2 regions of the Streptomyces sp. NPDC001056 genome follow, and region 2 is predicted to be linked to the other one. Evidence: riboswitches for the same ligand, from Rfam matches in the RefSeq annotation. Region 2 holds a riboswitch; the other holds the start of a gene.

Region 1 (4,398 bases), on a different contig from region 2:
CGTCGGCGCTGCTGGGGCGGGCGCCGTTCGCCGGCCCCGCGCTCTTCGCGCTCCAGGTGGCGCAGTACCGGCTGCTGCGGAGCTGGGGCGTGCGGCCCGATGTGCTGTTCGGGCATACGGCGGGGCGGATGGCCGCCGCGTACGCCGCCGGGGTCTTCTCCCTCGCGGACGCCTGCCATGCGGTCGGGGCGCTGGCCCGGTTGCCGGACGGCGCCCCGGGCGAGGCGCCACCGCGGTCGGCCCTCGCCGCCTGCGGCCGTGCGCTCGCCGCGCTCCGTCCCTGTCCGCCGCGGCTCCCCCTCGTCTCCGACGTCACCGCCCGCCCGGTGACCGCCGAGACCACCGAGCCGGGGTTCTGGCTGCCGGGCCCGCCGACCCGGCGGTTCGCGGACGTGGCCGCCCTGCTGCACCGGGACGGGGTGCGCACCTGGCTGGAGCTGGGCCCCGGGGACACCCTCACCCGCGCGCTCCCCGGATGCCTCCCGCCCGGCACCGCCGCCGACCCGGGCTCGGCCTACGCCGTGGCCAGGGACTGGGCGGTGCTGGACGCGGGCAGCGGGCCGGGACTCGGGAGCGCGCCGGCGTGAGGCGCCGGCTCAGGCCTGTACGGCCGGCAGCAGGCCCGTGACCGGTGCCACGATGTCCGTGACCTGGTGGAGTTCACTGAGCTTGTTCAGCTCGCTGACCTGGTTCAGGGCCTTGAGCTGCTCGGAGACCGCGGGCATCTCCGCCTGCTGTGCGGCCGGGAGACCGCTGGCGGCGAGCGTGTCCAGCGTGGTCATGGGGTTGATCCGCCCGGTGTGCGTGGCGCTCGCGTCTGCCGCGTTGGCGAGGGGCGCGGCCAGGCCCGTGACCCCGGCGGCGAGACCGAGGACGGCGACGATACGGCGTGTTGAGATCATGCTCTCAGCAACGCCCGCGCCCCCCGGCCGGACACGGGCGGCGGCCGCCGCTCACTCGTGAGGTGGAGCGCGTCCCGTGCGCTTGCCGAGGCCGCCGGGCCGGAGGACTCTCGAAGACGGGGCCCGCACGGTCCGCCGGGCCGCGAGCGCCTGAAGGAGGTCACCATGGGCACCGCGACAGGCTCTGGCTTCGACACCGAGACACTGCGCCGAGGCATCGAGGGGAACACCGGGAACACGCTGCTGGCCCTGTACGCGGACGACGCGGAGATCCGCATCGTCGACCGCAACACCCAGCCCAGCCACCCCAAGATCCTGCACGGCCGCGGCGAGATCGCCGAGATGCTCGACGACGTCTACCGCCGCGACATGATCCACAAGCTGGAACGGTGCGTGGTGCAGGGCGACCACGCCGCGTTCACCGAGTCCTGCCAGTACGGGGACGGCACCCGCGTCCTCGCCGAGTCCATGATCACGTTGCGGGACGGGAAGATCGCCGAGCAGATACTGATCCAGGCATGGGACGAGTAGGCGGGAGGTTCGCCGGAATCCAGGTCAGCTCGCGGCTGACCTGGACCTTCTCGGCCCGAGCGGTGGCGGGACGGGCGCGGCCGCGGCGACGGGGGCCGATCTCGGCGGCGCGTGTGCCGGTGACGACGGCGGTGGTGCGGTCGGCGCTGAAGGCGGTGCGGGTGCGGCCGCGTACCGCGGTGCCGCGGGCTCCGCGCCTTCGGTGTCTTCGGCCCCTTCGGCGCGGCAGGACGCGGTGAGGCGGCCGTCGCGACACGGCGGGGACGGCCGGGACTTGAGGTGAGGCCGGTCTCGGCTCGCGCTCACGGGGTGGGCGTCGGAAGCCGGGGGCTCGGCCCGTGCGTGGCTCGGTTACGCTGTACCCGGCCGTGACTGGCGCTGAGGTGGAGAACCACCGGGGAGCGGTCCATGGTGGTTGCCGCGCGCCTGGGCGAGAGAATCGATCCAGCTCAGGAGTGTGCCGCATGACCCAGGCCCGTCTCATGGACGGAACCGCCCTCGCCCGCCACATCATCGAGGACACCGCGCGCAGGGCCGCGGAACTCACCGCGCGCACCGGCGTCGCGCCCTGCCTCGCGACCGTGCTGGTCGGCGAGGACCCGGCATCCGTGACGTACGTCCGGATGAAGCAGAACCGCTGCCGCAAAGCGGGCATCACCTCCCGGCACGTGGCCCTGCCCGCCACCACGACCACCGCCGAACTCGTGGGCACCCTGCGGGAGTTGTCGGCCGATCCGACGGTGCACGGAATCCTGCTCCAGCATCCGGTGGGCGACCACGTCGACGAGCGGGCCGCGTTCGAGGCGATAGCGCCGGAGAAGGACGTCGACGGGGTCACCTTCGCCTCCTTCGCCACCATGAGCTTCGGCCTGCCGGGCTTCGTCTCCTGCACACCGGGCGGCATCCTGCGGCTGCTGGACGAGTACGGCGTCGACCCGGCCGGGAAGCGGGCCGTGGTGGTGGGCCGCAGCGCGATCCTCGGCAAGCCCGTGGGCATGCTGCTCCTGGCCAGGGACGCGACGGTCACGTACTGCCACTCGCGCACCCGGGATCTGTCGGCGGCGGTCCGCGAGGCCGACATCGTCGTCGCGGCGGTCGGCAGGCCCCGGCTGATCCGGGGGCAGGACATCAAGCCCGGCGCGGTCGTGATCGACGCCGGCTACAACGCCGGGAACATCGGCGACGTCGACTTCGACTCGGCCGCCGAGCGCGCCTCGCTGATCACCCCGGTGCCGGGCGGCGTCGGCCCGATGACGATCGCCACGCTGCTGGAACAGACGGTGACGGCGGCGGAGGCCGCGGCCGGGGGGACCGAGGCGGCCTGAGGAGCCGGACCGGGTCACGCGCGCCGGCACCGAGCGCCGGCCGACCACCGTCCGGAACCGGGCCCCCGACCCCCGTGGCTCCACCCTGACGGCCGGAGTCGCCCCCTCACCGTCACCCGCTCAGCCGGTGGTCAGCACCATCCGGAACCTCGCGCCCCCCGACATCATCTTCCGGTACGCCGCATCCGCCTCCCCGAGCGGCACCTTCTCCGTCATCGGCCGGATGCCGTGCAGGACGCTGAAGGCCATCGTGTCCTCGATGTCCCGCGAGGTCCCGGAGGGATGGCCCCGGACCACGCGCCCCGCCATGAGGAGCTGGTTCGGGTTGATGTCGAGGGGGGCGACGTCCGCGCCGATGACGACCAGTTCACCGCGGTGGGTGAGGCCGTCCACCGTGGCGGAGATGGCCTCGGAGTTGCCGGCCGTGGCGAGGACGACCTTGGCGCCGCCGAGGGCTTGGAGCGCCTCGGCGACCGGGGTGGCGGCGGTGCTGTCGACGTAGTGGTGGGCGCCGAGTTGCTCGGCGAAGTCGGCCTTCTGGGGGCCGCGGGCGATCGCGACCGTCTCGAAGCCCATCGCGGCCGCGTACTGCACCCCCAGGTGCCCGAGCCCGCCGAGGCCGAGCACCGCGACCAGGTCGCCCGGGCGCCCCGCGCTGCGCCGCAGCCCGTTGAACGTGGTCACGCCGGCGCAGGCCAGCGGCCCGGCGTCGCTCGCGGCCAGCGGGTCGGGAATCCGGGCCAGGGCGTCCACGGGTGCGATCACCCGCTCGCCGAAGCCGCCGTCGTAGGTCCAGCCCGGCACCTTGAGGTTCTCGCACACGATGAAGTCGCCCTCGCGGCAGGCCCGGCAGTGGCCGCAGCTGCCGCCGAACCAGCCCACGGCCACCCGGTCGCCGGCCTGCCACCCGCGGTCGCCCGCCCCCTCGCCCAGTTCCTCGATCCGCCCGGCGATCTCGTGTCCGGGCACCTCGGGGAACGTCACGCCCGGCACCGCCGCGCTGACGAACAGCGCGTCGCTGTGGCAGACGCCGCACGCCTCGACGGCGATCCGCACATGGCCGGGGCCGGGCCTCGGCACCTCGCGCTCGACCAGCTCGAAGGTGCCGTTCGCCGCGGTCACTTGGGCGACTCGATAGCTACTCATGGATCTCTCCGGAGAAGGGACTGCGAGCGGCGGGAGGCGGCCGGGTCGCGGGGGAACGGGCGCGACGGCCGCCGCTCCCCACGGACCCGCCGGGTACGGCCGGACGGGCCCGGTACGGTGCCTGACAGGGCGGGTACGACGGCCCGCCCCTCCCCCAGCAGACCAGTTCCGGCCCGATCGCGCGCGCCGAACGTCCCGGACGTCCCCGGCCCCGGAACGCCTGCGTCCCCGCGCCTGAATCCCCCTCCGGCCCGGCCCCGCGCCGTCCGCCCCCGTCCTCCGCGTGACGTCGAGCAGGTACTCCATCCTGCTGGTGCCGGTGGTCTCGGGGATCGCGCCGAGCCGGGCGAGCACCGGCAGCAGCACGCCGAGGGTGTCCCCCGGTGCCGTCGGCCGAAGCGGCGCACCGGCTCGTACACCCGGGTGCGGGTCCGGCGCGGCGCCTCGGCGAGCAGCCGGAGTGGGTCATGGTGACCGCGCCGTCGGTGAGCCGC
Region 2 (4,398 bases):
ACCAGGACAGCTACAACTACGCCAAGGGCTACAAGGTCGTCTCGAACAAGAACTGCGGCTCCGTCAAGACGGGGGACGGCGCCTGGTACTACGGCGGCAAGAAGAAGGGCTCCTGGGTGGACGGCGGTTCCTTCACCGAGCCGCGCCACGGTTCCGGGCACTCCACGAGCCACTCCTCGACGCACCACGGCACCGGTGGGGTGCACCGCGGCGGCTTCGGCGGCGGTTCGCACAGCTCCGGCGGCTGACCGGGGCATCGGATGGAACGCCGTACCACCACCCCGCGTCCCGGCTGGCAGCGCACCGTCGAGGAGCAGGGGCTGATCTACCCGCTCACCCGGCACCCCGACGGAAGCCTGCGTCCGTACTGGGACGAGAGCGCGTACTACGTCTTCTCGCTCCCCGAGGTCGAGGCGCTGGAGGAGACCGTCGCCGAGCTGCACGCCATGTGCCTCGCGGCCGCCGAGCACATCGTGGCGGAGGACCGCCTCGCCGACCTCGGCATCACCGACCCGCGGGTCGCCGCCGCGGTCACCGAGTCCTGGCACCGCCGTGCCGAACTGCCCTCCTTCTACGGCCGTTTCGACCTGCGCTACGACGGAACGGGCCCGGCCAAGCTGCTGGAGTACAACGCGGACACCCCCACGTCCCTGGTGGAGGCCGCCTCCCCGCAGTGGTTCTGGATGGAGGACCGCTTCCCGGGCGCGGACCAGTGGAACTCCCTGCACGAACGCCTGGTGGACTCCTGGCGCAGGCAGGCCGCGCTGCTGCCGCCCGGCAGCCCGCTGCACTTCGCGCACTCCGCCGCCGACGAGCTGGGCGAGGACCTGATGACGGTCGCCTACCTGAAGGAGACCGCGGAGCAGGCGGGTCTGGACACCGACTGGCTCGCCATGGAGGAGATCGGCTGGGACACCCTCTCCGGCCGCTTCGTGGACAACCGGCTCCGGTTCATCCGCGCCCTGTTCAAGCTCTACCCCTGGGAATGGCTCACCACCGACGCCTTCGGCGGCCACGTCCTGGACACCCTGGACAACGGCGGCGGCACCGGCAGCACCCTGTGGATCGAGCCCGCCTGGAAGATGCTCCTCAGCAACAAGGCCCTCCTGGCCGTCCTGTGGGACCTCCACCCCGGGCACCCCAACCTCCTCCCGGCCCACCTCGACGGCCCCCGCGACCTCGCCACCACCACCGGCTACGTCGCCAAGCCCCTCCTGGGCCGCGAGGGCGAGGGCATCACCCTGCACCCGCCGGGCACCCCACCCGCCGACCACCCCGAAGCCCGCTGCTACCAGCAACTCGCCCCCCTGCCCACCTTCGACGGCAACCACGTCGTCCTCGGCGCCTGGGTCATCGACGACGAGCCCGCGGGCCTCGGCATCCGCGAGTCCGCGGGCCCCGTCACGGACGAGTACGCCCGCTTCGTGCCGCACGTGATCCTCTGACGCCGGCGCACGTCCGGGAACGCCCGTTCGTGGGCGTCCTCCCCGGGGCCGGTCCGTCGAACAGCACGGTGGAGGTCACGCAGACCGGGCGCCGCAGGCCGTGGCGGGCCATGGCCCGGGTGACGTGGGCGACGCCCGCCGAGTACACCGCGGCCTGCGCCCGGCCCTCGACGAGCCGTCCACGCCCTCGCCCGCATGGTGGACGCCGGATCTCCGCCCTCCGGCGCGGCCGGTACGCTGAGCCACGGGCCGTGACTGGCGCGCTGGGATGGGACGGACCATCGGGGAGCGGCCTTGCGGGAAACAGTGCCGTGCGCCTGGGCCGAACGTGAACGCTGAAACGCACGCCGTCCGGAGGTCCCCATGCCAGAGCAGCAGCCCCTGTCCACCGAGTCCACCGCCTTCCGCGCCGCCCTCGACGTGATCCGCGCCGTGGAGCCGCGCGTCGCCGACGCCATCGGCCAGGAGGTCACCGACCAGCGCGCGATGCTCAAGCTGATCGCCTCCGAGAACTACGCCTCCCCGGCGACCCTCCTCGCGATGGGCAACTGGTTCAGCGACAAGTACGCCGAGGGCACCGTCGGCCGCCGCTTCTACGCCGGCTGCCGCAACGTCGACACCGTCGAGTCCCTGGCCGCCGAGCACGCCCGCGCACTCTTCGGCGCCCGGCACGCCTACGTCCAGCCGCACTCCGGCATCGACGCCAACCTCGTCGCCTTCTGGGCCGTGCTCGCCGACCGGGTCGAGGCCCCCTTCCTGGAGAAGACCGGCGCCCGCCAGGTCAACGACCTCACCGAAGCCGACTGGGCCGAGCTGCGCCAGGCCTTCGGCAACCAGCGGATGCTCGGCATGTCCCTGGACGCCGGCGGCCACCTCACCCACGGCTTCCGCCCGAACATCTCCGGCAAGATGTTCGACCAGCGCTCCTACGGCACCGACCCGGCGACCGGCCTCATCGACTACGACGCGCTGCGTGCCCAGGCCCGCGAGTTCAAGCCGCTGATCATCGTGGCGGGCTACTCGGCGTACCCCCGGCTGGTGAACTTCCGGACCATGCGCGAGATCGCCGACGAGGTCGGCGCGACCCTCATGGTCGACATGGCGCACTTCGCCGGTCTCGTCGCGGGCAAGGTCCTCACCGGCGACTTCGACCCGGTTCCGCACGCCCAGATCGTCACCACCACCACCCACAAGTCGCTGCGCGGCCCGCGCGGCGGCATGGTGCTGTGCGACGACTCCCTCAAGGACCAGGTCGACCGCGGCTGCCCGATGGTCCTCGGCGGCCCGCTGCCGCACGTCATGGCCGCCAAGGCGGTCGCCCTGGCCGAGGCCCGGCAGCCCTCCTTCCAGGACTACGCCCAGCGCGTCGTGGACAACTCCCGCGCGCTGGCCGAGGGCCTGATGCGCCGGGGCGCCACCCTCGTCACCGGCGGCACCGACAACCACCTCAACCTGATCGACGTCGCCGGCTCCTACGGCCTCACCGGCCGCCAGGCCGAGGCCGCGCTCCTCGACTCCAACATCGTCACCAACCGCAACGCCATCCCGGCCGACCCCAACGGCGCCTGGTACACCTCCGGCATCCGCGTCGGCACCCCCGCCCTGACCACCCGCGGCCTCGGCACGACCGAGATGGACGAGGTCGCCGGCCTGATCGACCGCGTGCTCACGACCACGGAACCGGGCACCACCAAGTCGGGCGCCCCCTCCAAGGCCGCCCACGTCCTGGACGAGAAGGTGTCGCAGGAGATCGCCCAGCGGGCGACGGACCTGGTGGCGGGCTTCCCGCTGTACCCGGAAGTCGACCTGGGCTGACGAACGCCCCGAGGTGCTTTCGACCCGGGGGCGCGGGGCCGTGTGCGACACGCGGCTCCGCCGCGGGGCGCGACGAGCCACGGCCGACCCGCGGCCTCCCGCGCCCCCGCACCACCCCCGCCGCACGGGCCGATCCCACCCTCAGCCGATGAGAGAATGGGGACATGGCCTCTGCTGAAAAGCCCCGCGTGCTGTCCGGCATCCAGCCCACCGCCGGCTCGTTCCATCTCGGCAACTACCTCGGCGCCGTTCGCCAGTGGGTGTCCCTCCAGGAGACCCACGACGCCTTCTACATGGTCGTCGACCTGCACGCGATCACGGTCCCCCAGGACCCCGAGGAGCTGCGGGCCAACACCCGCCTCGCCGCCGCCCAGCTCCTCGCCGCCGGTCTGGACCCGGACCGCTGCACCCTGTTCGTGCAGAGCCATGTCCCCGAGCACGCCCAGCTGGCCTGGGTGATGAACTGCCTCACCGGCTTCGGCGAGGCCAGCCGGATGACCCAGTTCAAGGACAAGTCGGCCAAGCAGGGCGCCGAGCGCGCCTCGGTCGGCCTGTTCACGTACCCGATCCTCCAGGTCGCGGACATCCTGCTGTACCAGGCCCACCAGGTGCCGGTCGGCGAGGACCAGCGCCAGCACATCGAGCTGACCCGGGACCTGGCCGAGCGCTTCAACGGCCGTTTCGGGCAGACGTTCACGATCCCGGCGCCGTACATCCTCAAGGAGACGGCGAAGATCTACGACCTCCAGGACCCGTCGATCAAGATGAGCAAGTCGGCGTCCACGCCGAAGGGCCTGATCAACCTCCTGGACGAGCCGAAGACCACCGCCAAGAAGGTCAAGAGCGCGGTCACCGACACCGACACCGTGATCCGCTACGACGTGGAGGCCAAGCCCGGTGTCTCCAACCTGCTCACCATCTACTCGGTGCTCACCGGCAGGTCGATCGCGCAGCTGGAGCAGGAGTACGAGGGCAAGATGTACGGCGCCCTCAAGACCGACCTCGCCGACGTCATGGTGGAGTTCGTGACGCCGTTCCGCGAGCGCACCCAGCAGTACCTGGACGACGCGGAGACGCTCGACTCGATCCTCGCCAAGGGCGCGGAGAAGGCGCGCGCCGTCGCCGCCGAGACCCTCGC

Evidence for each region. Region 2 has a riboswitch for ZMP and ZTP ahead of ACWDD7_RS09950 (glycine hydroxymethyltransferase). Riboswitches for the same ligand answer to the same signal wherever they lie in the genome.
Region 1: it holds a riboswitch for ZMP and ZTP, as region 2 does, so the genes downstream of both, ACWDD7_RS17035 (bifunctional 5,10-methylenetetrahydrofolate dehydrogenase/5,10-methenyltetrahydrofolate cyclohydrolase) here and ACWDD7_RS09950 (glycine hydroxymethyltransferase) in region 2, are expected to answer to the same signal.

The regions. Positions count from the first base shown of each region.
Region 1 is NZ_JBSFLI010000012.1:150,613-155,010, reverse strand. Features, by position in the region: gene ACWDD7_RS17050 (acyltransferase domain-containing protein) at 1-587, shown strand, start outside; gene ACWDD7_RS17045 (hypothetical protein) at 597-902, opposite strand; gene ACWDD7_RS17040 (nuclear transport factor 2 family protein) at 1,068-1,433, shown strand; ZMP/ZTP riboswitch at 1,792-1,872, shown strand; gene ACWDD7_RS17035 (bifunctional 5,10-methylenetetrahydrofolate dehydrogenase/5,10-methenyltetrahydrofolate cyclohydrolase) at 1,898-2,758, shown strand; gene ACWDD7_RS17030 (alcohol dehydrogenase catalytic domain-containing protein) at 2,879-3,904, opposite strand.
Region 2 is NZ_JBSFLI010000006.1:155,994-160,391, forward strand. Features, by position in the region: gene ACWDD7_RS09940 (hypothetical protein) at 1-248, shown strand, start outside; gene ACWDD7_RS09945 (glutathionylspermidine synthase family protein) at 261-1,445, shown strand; ZMP/ZTP riboswitch at 1,687-1,775, shown strand; gene ACWDD7_RS09950 (glycine hydroxymethyltransferase) at 1,809-3,260, shown strand; gene trpS (tryptophan--tRNA ligase) at 3,425-4,398, shown strand, end outside.